One region of the Sphingopyxis sp. USTB-05 genome, then DNA from elsewhere that is predicted to be linked to it. Evidence: riboswitches for the same ligand, from Rfam matches in the RefSeq annotation. Region 1 holds a riboswitch; each other region holds the start of a gene.
The links. Region 1 has a riboswitch for cobalamin ahead of KEC45_RS12590 (TonB-dependent siderophore receptor). Riboswitches for the same ligand answer to the same signal wherever they lie in the genome.
Positions count from the first base shown of each region.

Region 2: another riboswitch for cobalamin. It lies ahead of KEC45_RS17175 (TonB-dependent siderophore receptor); the one in region 1 lies ahead of KEC45_RS12590 (TonB-dependent siderophore receptor).
Region 3: another riboswitch for cobalamin. It lies ahead of metE (5-methyltetrahydropteroyltriglutamate--homocysteine S-methyltransferase); the one in region 1 lies ahead of KEC45_RS12590 (TonB-dependent siderophore receptor).

Region 1 covers NZ_CP084712.1:2,716,358-2,720,779, forward strand. Annotated here, with positions in the region: gene KEC45_RS12580 (acetyl-CoA acetyltransferase) at 1-96, shown strand, start outside; gene KEC45_RS12585 (acetyl-CoA C-acyltransferase) at 101-1,255, shown strand; cobalamin riboswitch at 1,306-1,528, shown strand; gene KEC45_RS12590 (TonB-dependent siderophore receptor) at 1,705-3,567, shown strand; gene cobO (cob(I)yrinic acid a,c-diamide adenosyltransferase) at 3,567-4,175, shown strand; gene KEC45_RS12600 (ABC transporter substrate-binding protein) at 4,257-4,422, shown strand, end outside.
Region 2 covers NZ_CP084712.1:3,681,947-3,686,368, forward strand. Annotated here, with positions in the region: gene KEC45_RS17165 (RlmE family RNA methyltransferase) at 1-321, shown strand, start outside; gene KEC45_RS17170 (S41 family peptidase) at 355-1,809, shown strand; cobalamin riboswitch at 1,862-2,046, shown strand; gene KEC45_RS17175 (TonB-dependent siderophore receptor) at 2,188-4,146, shown strand; gene KEC45_RS17180 (hypothetical protein) at 4,146-4,422, shown strand, end outside.
Region 3 covers NZ_CP084712.1:3,559,411-3,563,832, forward strand. Annotated here, with positions in the region: gene KEC45_RS16560 (GGDEF domain-containing protein) at 1-1,183, shown strand, start outside; gene KEC45_RS16565 (RidA family protein) at 1,193-1,633, opposite strand; gene KEC45_RS16570 (hypothetical protein) at 1,662-1,859, shown strand; gene KEC45_RS16575 (Flp family type IVb pilin) at 1,887-2,057, shown strand; cobalamin riboswitch at 2,114-2,332, shown strand; gene metE (5-methyltetrahydropteroyltriglutamate--homocysteine S-methyltransferase) at 2,449-4,422, shown strand, end outside.

The DNA of each region.
Region 1 (4,422 bases):
GCGGGCGATTATCAGGTCGAGGGCGCGCGCAACTTCGCGACCTTCAACGTCGGCGGGAGCGCGACCACCGCTGTCAGCTTCGTCGTCGGCGTCTGACGCGTTGAACGTCTATCTGTACGACGCGGTTCGCACCCCGCGCGGCAAGGCGCGACCCGACGGCGGGCTCGCGGGGCTGAGCCCGCAGGAACTGGTCCGCCAGCAGGCCGCGGCGTTGGCCGAACGCTGCGGCGACGTCGCAGCATCCCCCGATGCGTTGCTGCTCGGCTGCGTCACGCAGAGCGGCGCGCAGGGCGGGCATATCGCAATGCTGGCGAAACTGCATGCGGGACTGCCCGACACGGTCGCGGCGCACAGCATCAACAATTATTGCGCATCAGGCCTGTCGGCGATCGGCCAGGCGGTCGCCAAGGTCGCGAGCGGCGAAGCCTCGCACATCCTTGCGGGCGGGGTCGAGTCGATGAGCGGCGCGCCATTCCTCGGCGACCGCGCGGCTTTCTACACCAATGACGAGCTGCCGCCCCGCGCGCGCTTCGTGCCCCCGGTGCTCGCGGCCGACCGCCTCGCCAATGCCGAAGGCCTGACCCGCACCGATCTCGACGCCGTCGCCCTCGCCTCGCAGCAAAAGGCGGCCGCGACGGAACAGGACATAGCGCTGCAAAAATCGCGCATCGCGACCGGGCCGCTGACGGGCGAGGAATGTATCCGGCCGCAAACGACGGCCGAATCGCTTGCCGCCGCATCGCCGGCCTTTGGCGAACTGCAGCAACATTATGCAGGCGCGCTCAAAGGCGCGACCTTCGAACCGCTGCACGGCATGGCGCACGCGCCGCCGATCTGCGACGGCGCGGGGCTCGCGCTCGTCGGCGGCGAAGGGCTCGGCCCCGCGCCGCGTGCGCGCGTGATCGCCTTTGCCGAAAGCGGCGGCGATCCGGCCGCGTCGCTGACCGCGGGTTTTGCCGCGATGGACAGTGTGCTGACGCGTGCGGGGCTGGCGCTTTGCGACATCGACCGCATCGAATTCATGGAGGCCTTTGCCGTCACGATCGCCAAATTCCTGCGCGACCGCGACCCTGACCCGGCGCGCGTCAATGTCAGCGGCGGGCATCTGGCGAAGGGGCATCCGATGGGCGCGAGCGGTGCGATCCTCACCTCGACGCTGCTCGATGCGCTCGATGCATGCGGCGGCCGATACGGGCTGGTCGTGCTGACCGGCGCGATGGGCGTCGGCGCCGCGATGATCGTCGAGCGGCAATAGGCATTGCGAAAAAGCGCGGCTGCGCTATGGGCGGCGCGTGCAGGGCTTGCCCTGCGCATGATCGCGCCGGTGCCCGAAAGGGCTTAAAATGGGAACGCGGTAACGGGGTTCGTCCTGAACCCCCGAAGCCGAGGCTGTCCCTGCAACTGTAAGCGGCGAGCGCGATGCACCGTTCGGATTTCGATCCGGACAGCCACTGGGGTCAACCTGGGAAGGCGTGCATCAAGCCCTGACCCGCGAGCCAGGAGACCTGCCGGCGTGGGTCGCTCAATGCCAAGGCCCAGGGAAAGGCCGCGGCACGGAGGTTTCCGTCGAGCGACGACCAAGCGGCTGGAGCCGCTTCGGTGCCGGGGCCGCAGGCTTTACGCCACTTGCGACGCCAGCGCCGGTCGATCGCGCCCCGCGTATCGGCAGGCTCCGCCTTCGTTGTCGGCGTTCGGGGGCTTCCCATGTTGAAATTCACGACCATTTCCCTGTTGGCTTTGACGGCGGCAACGCCCGCGCTTGCCGAAACCGCCGAGAGCGAGCGCCCCGGCGACGAGATTGTCGTGACGGCGTCGGGTATCGAGCAACCGCGCGACGAAGTCGGTCAGGCGATCACGATCATCGATGCCGCCACGATCGAAAAGCGCCAGACGGTCGATGTCGTCGACCTGCTCGCCACAACACCCGGGGTTAGATTCAGCCGGACCGGCAGCACCGGCTCGGTCGCCGGCATATCGCTGCGCGGCGCCGAAACGACGCAGACTTTGGTCCTGATCGACGGCGTGAAAGTGAATGATCCCAGCGGCATCGGCGATGCCTATGATTTCGGCCACCTGCTCACCGGCAACATCAGCCGGATCGAGATACTGCGCGGTTCGAACTCGGTGGTCCATGGCAGCCAGGCAATCGGCGGCGTCGTCAGCCTGACGACCGCGACCCCGGCCGATGGCTTTGCCGCGGGCGCCTCGGCCGAATATGGATATAGCGACACGCTCAACGCCAAAGCCGACGTGTCGGGCACCGCGGGCGCAATTTCGGGCGGAATTGGCGGCGCCTATTTTCGCACCGACGGTATCTCGTCGGCCGGGGTCGGCACCGAAAAGGACGGATACAAGAATTTTGCAGGAAATGCGCGGCTGAAGATCGCGTTCAGCGATGCGCTGAGTCTCGACCTGCGCGGCTATTACATCAACTCGGACCTCGATTATGACAGCTTCTTCGGCGCCCCCGCCGACAGCCCCGACGTCGCGAAGCTCGACCAATATGTCGGCTATGCAGGGCTGAACCTCGGCCTGTTCGGCGGCCGCTTCACCAGCCGTGCGGCGGTGACCTGGCTGCGCAACGATCGCGACTATTATTTCGTCCGCGGGACAGCCCCCGATTATGGCTATTCGGGCACCAATCTCCGCTTCGAATATCAGGGTGTCGTGACGCCGGTGGATCAGGCCAAGCTGATCTTCGGATATGAGCATGAGCGCCCCGATTATGATTTCTTCGGCTTCGGATCGACCGACAGCCAGCGCGCCAACATCGACAGCGTCTATGCGCTGGGGATCGTCCAGCCCTTCACGGGCCTGTCGGTAACGGGCGGCATCCGCCACGACGACCATAGCCAGTTCGGGGGCGCGACGACGCTGGGCGCCAACGCGAATTATTCGCCCAACGACGGCGCGACGAGTTTCCGGCTGAGCTATGGCGAAGGCTTCAAGGCGCCGTCGCTCTATCAGCTTTACGACAGCTTCAGCGGCAACAGCGCGTTGCGCCCCGAACGGTCGAAAAGCTATGATTTCGGGATCGATCAGAGCCTTGCCGAGGGGCGCGCGCAGATTTCGCTGACCGCCTTTCTGCGCAACACGACCAACCAGATCAACTATGACAACGCCACCTTCACCTATGGCAATATCGATCGCACGCGCGCCAAGGGTGTCGAAGCGACGCTCGCGCTGCGGCCGGTCGACGCGCTGAACGTCACCGCGTCGTACAGCTATATCGATGCCCGCGACCGGTCGGGACGCCCGGCGTTCGACGGCAACCGCCTGCCACGTCGAGCCGCGCACGCGGTCAGCCTGTCGGCCGACTATGACTGGTCGTTCGGCCTGTCGACCGGCGCGACGCTGACCATGGTCGGCGACAGCTTCGACGATGCCGCGAACGCTGTGCGGCTCGATGGCTATGCGCTCGCGGGCATCCGCGCATCGCTGCCCGTCGGCCGGAATTTCGAGGTTTACGGCCGCGTCGATAATCTGTTCGACGCCGATTATGCGACCGCCTCGGGCTATGGCGTCTATGGGCGCGCCGCCTATGGCGGCGTACGGGCGCGCTTCTGATGAAAGCCCGCACCGACGCCGAACATGCGGCGAAGATGAAGAAGATCCAGGCGGCGCAGAACAAGAAGGTCGCGGCAAAGACGGTCGAAAAGGGGCTGGTGATCGTCCACACCGGCCCCGGCAAGGGCAAGACGTCAGCCGCGCTCGGCATGGCGATCCGCGCGATTGGGCACGACATGAAAGTCGGGGTCGTGCAATTTGTGAAGGGCGCGATGACGACGGGCGAGAAAGCGGTGTTCGATCGCTTTCCCGACCTGATCGAATTCAAGCCAATGGGCGAAGGCTTTACCTGGGACACGCAGGACCGAACGCGTGACATCGCGGTCGCGCGCGAAGCGTGGGAGGAGGTCAAGCGCATGATCGCCGACCCCTCCTATGCCATGGTGATCGCCGACGAACTCAACATCGTGCTGCGCTATGATTATCTGCCGGTGGATGAGGTGCTGGAGGCGCTGGGTGCGAAACCGCATATGACCCATGTGATCATCACCGGGCGCAATGCGCCGCAGGAACTGATCGACGCCGCCGACCTCGTCACTGAAATGGCGCAGGTAAAGCACCCGTTCCGCGAGCAGAATGTGAAGGCGCAGAAAGGGATCGAGTTCTGATGCGTCGGGAATTCGCACTTTTCCGGCGTTTTTCCGTCATTGCGAGCGGAGCGAAACAATGACGATAGGCTTTCCGATGTGATGCCCTCGCGCGCTCCCTTTGTCTTCGCTGCCCTTATCGGCGGCGCCGGGCTGCTTTGGGCCGCCTCCCCCGCCCCGCGCGCCAAGGCGCCCGCCATCCCGCAGCGCATCGTTTCGATCAATCTCTGCGCCGACCAGCTCGTGCTCGCGCTCGCGGACCGGGCAC
Region 2 (4,422 bases), 970 kb from region 1:
GAAGCGCTGGGCAGCGCCCCCGACCTCGTGATTTCAGACATGGCGGCAAATACCGTCGGCCATCCGCAGACCGACCATCTGCGTACCATCGGCCTTGCCGAAACCGCCGCCGATTTCGCGGTGCAGAATCTGCAGCCCGGTGGCGCATTTGTCGCGAAAGTCTTTGCAGGCGGCGCCGACCGCGAATTGCTGACGATCCTCAAACAGAATTTCACGACGGTAAAGCACGCCAAACCGCCGGCGAGCCGCAAGGGGTCGCCCGAGCTTTATGTCATCGCGCAGGGCTTTAAGGGCCGGAGCAGCAACGCGGACACGGAATAATCGGACAATGAGTCGAACCGGGGGAGAGTTTCGATGAGCAAATCGGCACGGTCGATCGCGGCTGTGACACTAGCCGCGCTGATGCTTGCATCGTGCGGCGGCGGGGGCGACGGAAGCCTGGGCAGCGGCGGCCCCGTGACGGTCCCGCCGACCCCGACTCCCACGCCGACTCCCACTTGCGGGCTTGCATCGCGTCAGGCCTTTGCCAAGGCGGTGATCGATGAATGGTATCTGTTCCCGAGCGACGTCGCGAGCGTCAGCGCGGCGAGTTACAGCAATGTCCAATCCTATATCGACGCGCTCGTCGCGCCCGCGCGCGCGCTGAACAAGGACCGCTTCTTCACCTACATCACCTCGATCGCCGAGGAGAATGCCTTCTACGCCAGCGGATCGAGCGCCGGTTTCGGCATTCGCCTGGCCTATGACGCGGTGAACCAGCGCATTGCCATTGCCGAAGCCTATGAAGGCGCTCCCGCCTTTGCCGCCGGGATCGACCGTGGGGCGGCGATCGTCGCCATCGGCACGACCAACGCCAATCTGCGTACCGTCGCCAGCATCGTGAACGCCGAAGGCACCGCGGGGCTGACCGATGCGCTAGGCCCCAACGACCCCGGGGTCAGCCGCGTGCTGCGCATCACCGACGCCAGCGGCACGCGCGATGTCACCGTGACGAAAGCCGACTATTCGCTCGACCCGGTTTCCGACCGCTATGGTGCAAAGATCATCACCGAGGGCGGTCGCAGCTACGGCTATATCAACCTGCGCACCTTTATCTCGTCCGCGGACGACCAGCTAAAGGCGGCCTTTGCCGATTTTCGCGCACGCGGCGTGACCGACATCATCGTCGATTTCCGCTATAACGGCGGCGGACTCGTTTCGACCGCCAATCTGATGGGCGACCTGATGGGCGCGGGGCGCGCCGGACAGATTTTCTCGCAAACCCGTTTTCGTTCCAGCAAATCGGCGGAGAATGACGAGCATCGCTTTACCCCGGTGAGCCAGTCGATCGCGCCGACGCGCATCGCCTTCATCGGTTCTGGGTCGACGGCATCGGCGAGCGAGCTGGTGATCAATTCGATGCTGCCCTGGCTCGGCACCAATATGACGCTCGTCGGCAGCAACACCTATGGCAAGCCCGTCGGCCAGATCGCGCTCGACAAGGCCGAATGCGACGACCGCATGCGCGTCGTCGCCTTTGCAACGGGTAACGCCACCGGACAGAGCGACTATTATGACGGGCTCGCGCCCAAGATCGCCAACAGTTGCGCCGCGAACGACGATCTGAGTGTCCCGCTCGGCGACCCGCGCGAGGCGTCGATCCGCGCCGCCATAGGCTTTCTGTCGGGCACCGCCTGTACAGCGCGCATCGCCGACGCGAGCGCCGGCGCGGCGGCGCAGCGCCGCAGCGCCGCGATCATGGCCGAGCCCGAAATGCTGAGCCCCGACCGGCCGAGCGCGGCACAGCGTGAATTGCCCGGACTCTTCTGATCGCGAGCCTGCTGCATCGCAGCAATTGACCACGGCCCGGAAATGCGGCTAACGGCGGCGGCAAGCGACAGGTTCCCCGGCGACGGGGACTAAGAGGGAACGGGAAAACCCCGGCTGCCCCTGCAACTGTACGCGGCGAGCCATCGGCCACGCGCCATTGGGACCCCGGTTCCGAGAAGGCGGCCGACCGGCGCTGACCCGCAAGCCAGGAGACCTGCCCGTCGCCGTCGTCTTTCGCGCGGACAGGGTGTGCCGGGCGGACGGGGGTGAACCCGCATGACGACAAAGCTGGCTGCGCATGGGCGCGGGCGATGTCGTGCGTCCCAAGGACAACCGCATCGACCGTGCGCATGGGCGGCCTTGTCGATGGGGTACCCAATGTTGAAATTTGTTTTCCGAAGTTCGATCTGCCTTGCCGCCGTCGCGGCGTCGTCCGCCGCCTCCGCCGAAGACGCGTCCACCGCGCATGCCGTCGCCGCCGACGGCGACAGCATCATCGTCACCGCGACGCGTGCACCGCTGACGCTGGACGAGATACCCGCTTCGGTCGCCGTGCTCGACAAGGCGGCAATCGACCGCGCGCAAGATATCGGCGTTACCGAACTGCTGCTCCGCACGCCGGGGATCAGCATCTCGCGCAACGGCGGTTATGGCACGTCCACCTCGCTGCGCATCCGCGGCGCCGAATCCGACCATAGTGTCGTCGTGATCGACGGGGTGAAGCTCAACGATCCGTCGTCGACCGGCGGCGGCTTCAATTTCACCAATCTGCTCGCTGGCGATATTTCGCGGATCGAAGTGCTCCGCGGGCCGCAGTCGATCCTGTGGGGCAGCCAGGCGATCGGCGGCGTCGTCAACGTCGTGACGGCTTCGCCCGAGAAGGAACTCGAAGGCAGCTTCGACCTGGAAGCAGGATCGCGACAGACCGTGAGTGCGCGCGCCGCGGTCGGCGGGCGCACCGGTCCCTTGAGCTGGCGCATCGGCGGCCAGCGCTTCACGACCGACGGGATCTCTTCGCATGCCAAGGCGTTCGGCGGTGTCGAGCGCGATGGCTATCGCAACACCAATCTCTCCGGCCGCGCCGAACTCGCGCTCGCCGACAATGTCAGCGCCGAGGTGCGCGGCTATTATTCGAGCGGCCGGGTCGAATTCGACGGCTTCAATGTCGACAGCAATGATTATGGGCTGAACAAGGAGTTCGTCGGTTACGCGGGGCTCAATTTCGACCTTATCGGCGGGCGATTCCGCAACCGCGTTGCTTACGCCTACACCGATACCAACCGCGACAATTTCAACCCCGACCGCGCGCGGCCGCAAAGCTTTGAGGCCGACGGCAAGAACAAGCGCTGGGAATATCAGGGCAGTTTCGATTTCACCGACCGCATCAGTGCGATCTTCGGAGTCGAGAATGAACGGTCGGATTTCCGCAGCCGATCGCCCGCCGCCTCGCTCGCGACGCCGGTCCCGGCTTTTGCGCGCGGCAAGGCCGAATTGACGAGCGTCTACGGCCAGCTCAGCGTCGAACCGCTCGACGGGCTGACGCTCAACGGCGGCGTCCGCTACGACGATCACGACAGCTTTGGCGGCCAGACGTTGTTCGCCGCTGGCGGGGTTTGGCGGCTCTCGACCGGCACCGTGCTGCGCGCAAGCTATGGCGAAGGGTTCAAGGCGCCGTCGCTCTATCAGCAGTTCAGCGAGTATGGGAATGTCGCGCTCGACCCCGAAGAGGCGCGTGGCTGGGAAGCCGGCATCGAGCAGCATCTGTTCGATCAGAAGCTGGTCGTCGGCGGGGCCTGGTTCGACCGCAGAACGAAGAATCAGATCATCTATAATAGCTGTTCGTCAACAACGACCAACCCGATGTGCTTCGTGCCTGGTGATCCGACGACGCGGCGTTTCGGATATTATTCGAACGTTGCGCGCAGCGAAGCGCATGGCGTCGAAGCCACTGCTGCGCTGACGCTCGGCGGGCTGAAGCTCGACGGCAATTATAGCTGGATCGTTGCCGAGGACCGGTCGGTGGGCACCGCAAATTTCGGTAAATGGCTGCCGCGCCGCCCGCGTCAGACGGCGAACGCATCGGCCAGCTATGGCTTCGACTTCGGGCTCGAGCTTGGCGCGGCGGTGCGCTGGTCGGGCAAGAGCTATGACAATGCAAGCAATGCACAGCGGCTCGACGATTATACGCTCGTCGACCTGCGCGCCGAATATGCGCTTGCCGACAATGTGAAGTTGTTCGCGCGCGCTGAAAATGTCTTCGACGAGCAATATATGACGGCGTTCCGCTATGGCTCGCTCGGCCGCAGCATCTACGCCGGCATCAGGGGACGCTTCTGATGGCGGCGCTGTCGGACCGGAGCGCATCGACGCTGTGGGTGTCGTTGCTCACCGCCGCGAGCAGCATAACGACGCTGGCGCTCGGTTGCGCCACTCCCTTTCCGTCGCTCGCGGCGCTCGCGGCGGTGCATCTGCGCCGCCGCGACGGGCTGGCGCTGATGGTCATGGCGTGGGCGGTCAGCCAGCTCGTCGGCTTCTTCCTGCTCGGCTATCCGCGCGACGGAAGCACCTTGGCGTGGGGCGCCGGGCTGGGCACGGCGGCGGTCGGGTCGGCGC
Region 3 (4,422 bases), 840 kb from region 1:
CGGACAATTTTTCATCTCGCTGCTCAACCCGGGCATCGGCTTCCTGTTCGCCACCGCCTTTTTCCTGCTGTGGCTCAACCGCCGCGAGCGCTACGTCGCTTATGCCGCCGCCGCCTATACGGCTTCGGCCCTCGCCTTCCTGATCCAGGACGTCGGCCCGGTGTTGCCGATGGAACTGCAGCGCCTACCCGCGAATGTCGGCTTCCTCGCGACCGGCATGCTCTTCGCCGCCGCGATCATCAAACGCTACGACCTCCCCGTCCCCTGGCGCGCGATGGGCATCACCGCGGCCGTCTCCACCACCATCTTCGTCTGGTTCCTTCTCGGCCGACCGAGCATCGCCGCGCGCATCCTGACGATCAGCACCGGCGCGGGTATCATCGCGACCATGGTCGTCATCGCGCTCTGGCCGGTCGAAAAGCGCCACCTGATCGACCGCGTGCTGTTCTGGGTCGCCGCCTTTTCGGCGCTCAACCTCATCGTCCGACCCGTCGTCCTGCTTTCGCTACGCGGCGGTTTCGACAATTATGTCGGCTTCCAGCAGTCAATCTATTGGACCACCGTCCAGTTCACGCAGGCGATGGTGTCGATCGTCGCGGCGATCAGCCTGATGGTCGCGGTTGCGATCGACCAGATCGCCGAGCTGCGCCGTCAGGCCGACTATGACAATCTTTCGGGCCTGCTCAACCGCCGCGGGTTCGAGGCGCAGGCCGAAACCGCGCTTCGTCGCTGCCAGGACGAAGCGCGCCCCGTCGCGCTGCTCGTCGCGGACCTCGATCATTTCAAGCGCATCAACGACAATCACGATCACGCGGTCGGTGACGCGATCATCGCCGCTTTCGGCGCGCATGTCCGGCTGATCGGCCCCGCAGCTATGGTCGCGGGCCGCATCGGCGGAGAGGAGTTCGCGCTGCTCGTCCCCGGCGCGGGGATCGAGTCGGCGCGCCAGCTCGCCGAAGCGGTGCGCACCGGCCTTCAGGCCGCCTGCGCCGACCGCATCCCCGCCAGCCTCTGCCCGACCGCGAGCTTCGGCATCGCAGTCGGGACGCCCGGCGGTGGCACCAACCTCGCCGCACTGATGCACGAGGCCGATCAGGCGCTCTACGAAGCCAAGCGCACCGGCCGCAACCGCGTGCGCTCCTATACGCCGAAGCCCGTGCGCCTTACCGCGAATGGCGGCTGAGCCGCCGCGCTATTTCGCGCGCCGCACCGCCACCACCTTGATCTCGACGACCGCGGTCGGTTCGTACAGTCGCGACACGCCGATCGCGGTCCACGCCGGAAAGGGCGCCTTGACATAATTGTTCTTCACCGCCGCAAAGCCGTCGATATGCGCGGCAAGGTCGGTGTGAAAGGTCGTGATGTCGACGACATCGTCCCAGCTCGCGCCCGCGCGCGCCAGCGTCGCGGCGATATGTTTGAAAGCGCGCTCATACCCAGGCGCCAGATCGCTCTCGCCCTTCGCTGGCGCCGCGACCACCCCCGACAGATAGATGATGTCGCCGGCGATCACCGCATCGGCATAGCCCACCGCCTCCTGAAACGCGCGCGCTTCCGCATTTTCGGGCATCAGCACCGATCCCGCCTCGCGCGCGCCCGCCGACCCGGCGCACAGCCCCGCCACCAGCGCCATTCCCACCATCCTTGGCATCGCCCCTCGCATGATCCGCATCCCCCGTCTCGATCCAACCACGCCCGCGAACCTGACAGCGGACGGTCGCGAAGGCCAGCCCTTCGTCACCGGCCACGAACCGGCCCCCTACAGACCGACCATGATTTTCTTCGCTTATCAGGCCATTAATCCTCTTCCGCAGGAAAAGCCGCAGTCCCGCCAAGCTATTCCCCGCGCGGGACCATGAACGGAACAGAGACAAGGGAACAGAAACATGCGGACCCGACGACCATCGAACCTCCTCTGCGACGAACGCGGCGCGACCGCGATCGAATATGGGCTGATCGCCGCGCTGATCTCGCTCGCGTGCATCATCGCCTTCCAGATGCTCGGGCTCAGTCTCGAATCTATCTTCACGACGATCGACGAGGCGCTGAACCGATAATCCTACATCATATAAAGAATTCTTTATATGTCTGTTGACAATCACTGAGCGGCCTCTATCCTGAAAGCTGTCGAGGTTCTTCGCGTCGTCATGCGCCGCGAAGCTAAGACGGGAAGCCGGTGCGCCTCGCAAAGGGGCAATTCCGGCGCTGCCCCCGCAACTGTAAGCGGCGAGCGGCGGTCGTTACGTGTCACTGGTTCGGCAAGGAACCGGGAAGGCCAGACCGCAGCATTGACCCGCGAGCCAGGAGACCTGCCTCGTCAGATAACGTCCTCCGGCGGGGTGTCCGGTCAGGCCGCATGCATGGCTGCGCCCGACCTTGCTTCGCGGGCGTGGAATCCTGTGCGTTCGCGTCTGCCCGGCGCCTTGCTCCTTGCAAGGTGCTTGAAGAATGACTGTCAGCGTCGCCACTCTCGGCTTCCCCCGCATCGGCCTCCGCCGTGAACTCAAATTCGCGCTCGAAAGCTATTGGGCCGGGAAATCCTCCCTCACCGACCTGCAAACCGCCGCCGCGGGGCTGCGCGCGCTCCACTGGACGCGGCAAAAAGCGCTCGGCGCCGACATCCTGCCCTCGAACGACTTCTCGCTCTATGACCATGTGCTCGATACCTCGGCGCTCGTGGGTGCTATCCCTCCGCGCTACGACTGGGCAGCCGACACCGTCGACCCTGACCTCTATTTCGCGATGGCGCGCGGCGCGCAGAACGCCTGCTGCGGCGGCGATACGACCGCGATGGAAATGACCAAATGGTTCGACACCAACTATCATTTCCTCGTCCCCGAACTCACCGCCGGCCAGACCTTCCGCATCGCCTCGACCAAGATCTTTGACGAGTTTGCGGAAGCCAAGGCGCTCGGCCATGCGACGCGCCCCGTCCTGCTCGGCCCCGTCAGCTATCTGATGCTCGCCAAGGGCAAGGCGGTCGAGCCGCTCGCCCTGCTGCCCCAGCTCCTCGACACCTATGCAGAGATTCTCGCTCGCCTCGCCGCGCTTGGTGCCGACTGGGTCCAGATCGATGAGCCCTGCCTCGTCCTCGACCTGACGGGCGACCAGCGCACCGCCTTCGAGCGCGCCTACGCCCGGCTCGCGACGCGCGGGCCCAAGCTGATGCTCACCACTTACTTCGGCGGCCTCGGCGACAATCTCGATCTCGTCGCGGACCTTCCCGTCCACGGCCTGCACCTCGATCTCGTCCGCGCGCCGGATCAGCTCGCCCCCGCGCTGGCGAAGCTCCAGCCGCATGTCCTCCTCTCGCTCGGCGTCATCGACGGCCGCAACATCTGGCGCGCCAACCTCCCCGACCTCTATTGGCGCCTCAAGGAACTTGCGGCCAGGCGCGACGTCATCCTCGCGCCCTCATGCTCGCTCCTCCACGTCCCCGTCGACCTCGCGCTCGAAACCGGCCTCGATCCCGAAATCGCCCAGTGGCTGGCGTTCGCCGCGCAGAAGGTGGAGGAACTCGCCGCGCTGGCCAAGGCGCTGAACGAAGGCGAGGACGCAAGCTTCGCCGCCTTCTCCGCCTCGCGCATCGCCGCGGTCGCACGCCGGACCTCGCCCAAGATCCACGACGCGCAGGTGGCGCAGCGCCTCGCCGCCCTCGACGCCGGCGCCACCCACCGGACCTCCCCCTTCGCCGTCCGCCGCGAAGCGCAGCAGGTCCGGCTGAACCTCCCCGCCTACCCCACCACGACGATCGGCAGCTTCCCGCAGACCGCAGAGGTCCGCAAGGCGCGCGCCGCGCACGTCAAGGGCGATATCGACGACGCCGCTTACGCCCAATATCTCCGCGTCGAAACGCGCGCCGCGGTGAAATGGCAGGAGGAGGTCGGCCTCGACGTCCTCGTCCACGGCGAGTTCGAGCGTAACGACATGGTGCAATATTTCGGCGAGCAGCTCGCGGGCTTCGCCTTCACCCGCGCCGGCTGGGTGCAAAGCTATGGCTCGCGCTGCGTCCGCCCACCGATCCTCTATGGCGACGTCTCGCGCCCGCGGGCGATGACCGTCGACTGGTGGCGCTTTGCGCAGGACCAGACCGACTTGCCGATGAAGGGCATGCTCACAGGCCCCGTCACCATCCTGAACTGGTCCTTCGTCCGCGACGATCAGCCGCGCGCGACAAGCTGCCGCCAGATCGCGCTCGCGATCCGCGACGAGGTACAGGACCTCGAGGCTGCCGGCGCCGCGATCATCCAGATCGACGAGGCGGCGCTGCGCGAAGGCCTCCCCCTCCGTCGCAGCGAATGGCAGCATTACCTCGACTGGGCGGTCGAAAGCTTCCGCATCGCATCGTCCGGCGTGCGCGACGACACGCAGATTCACACGCATATGTGCTATTCGGAGTTCAACGACATCATCCGCGCGATC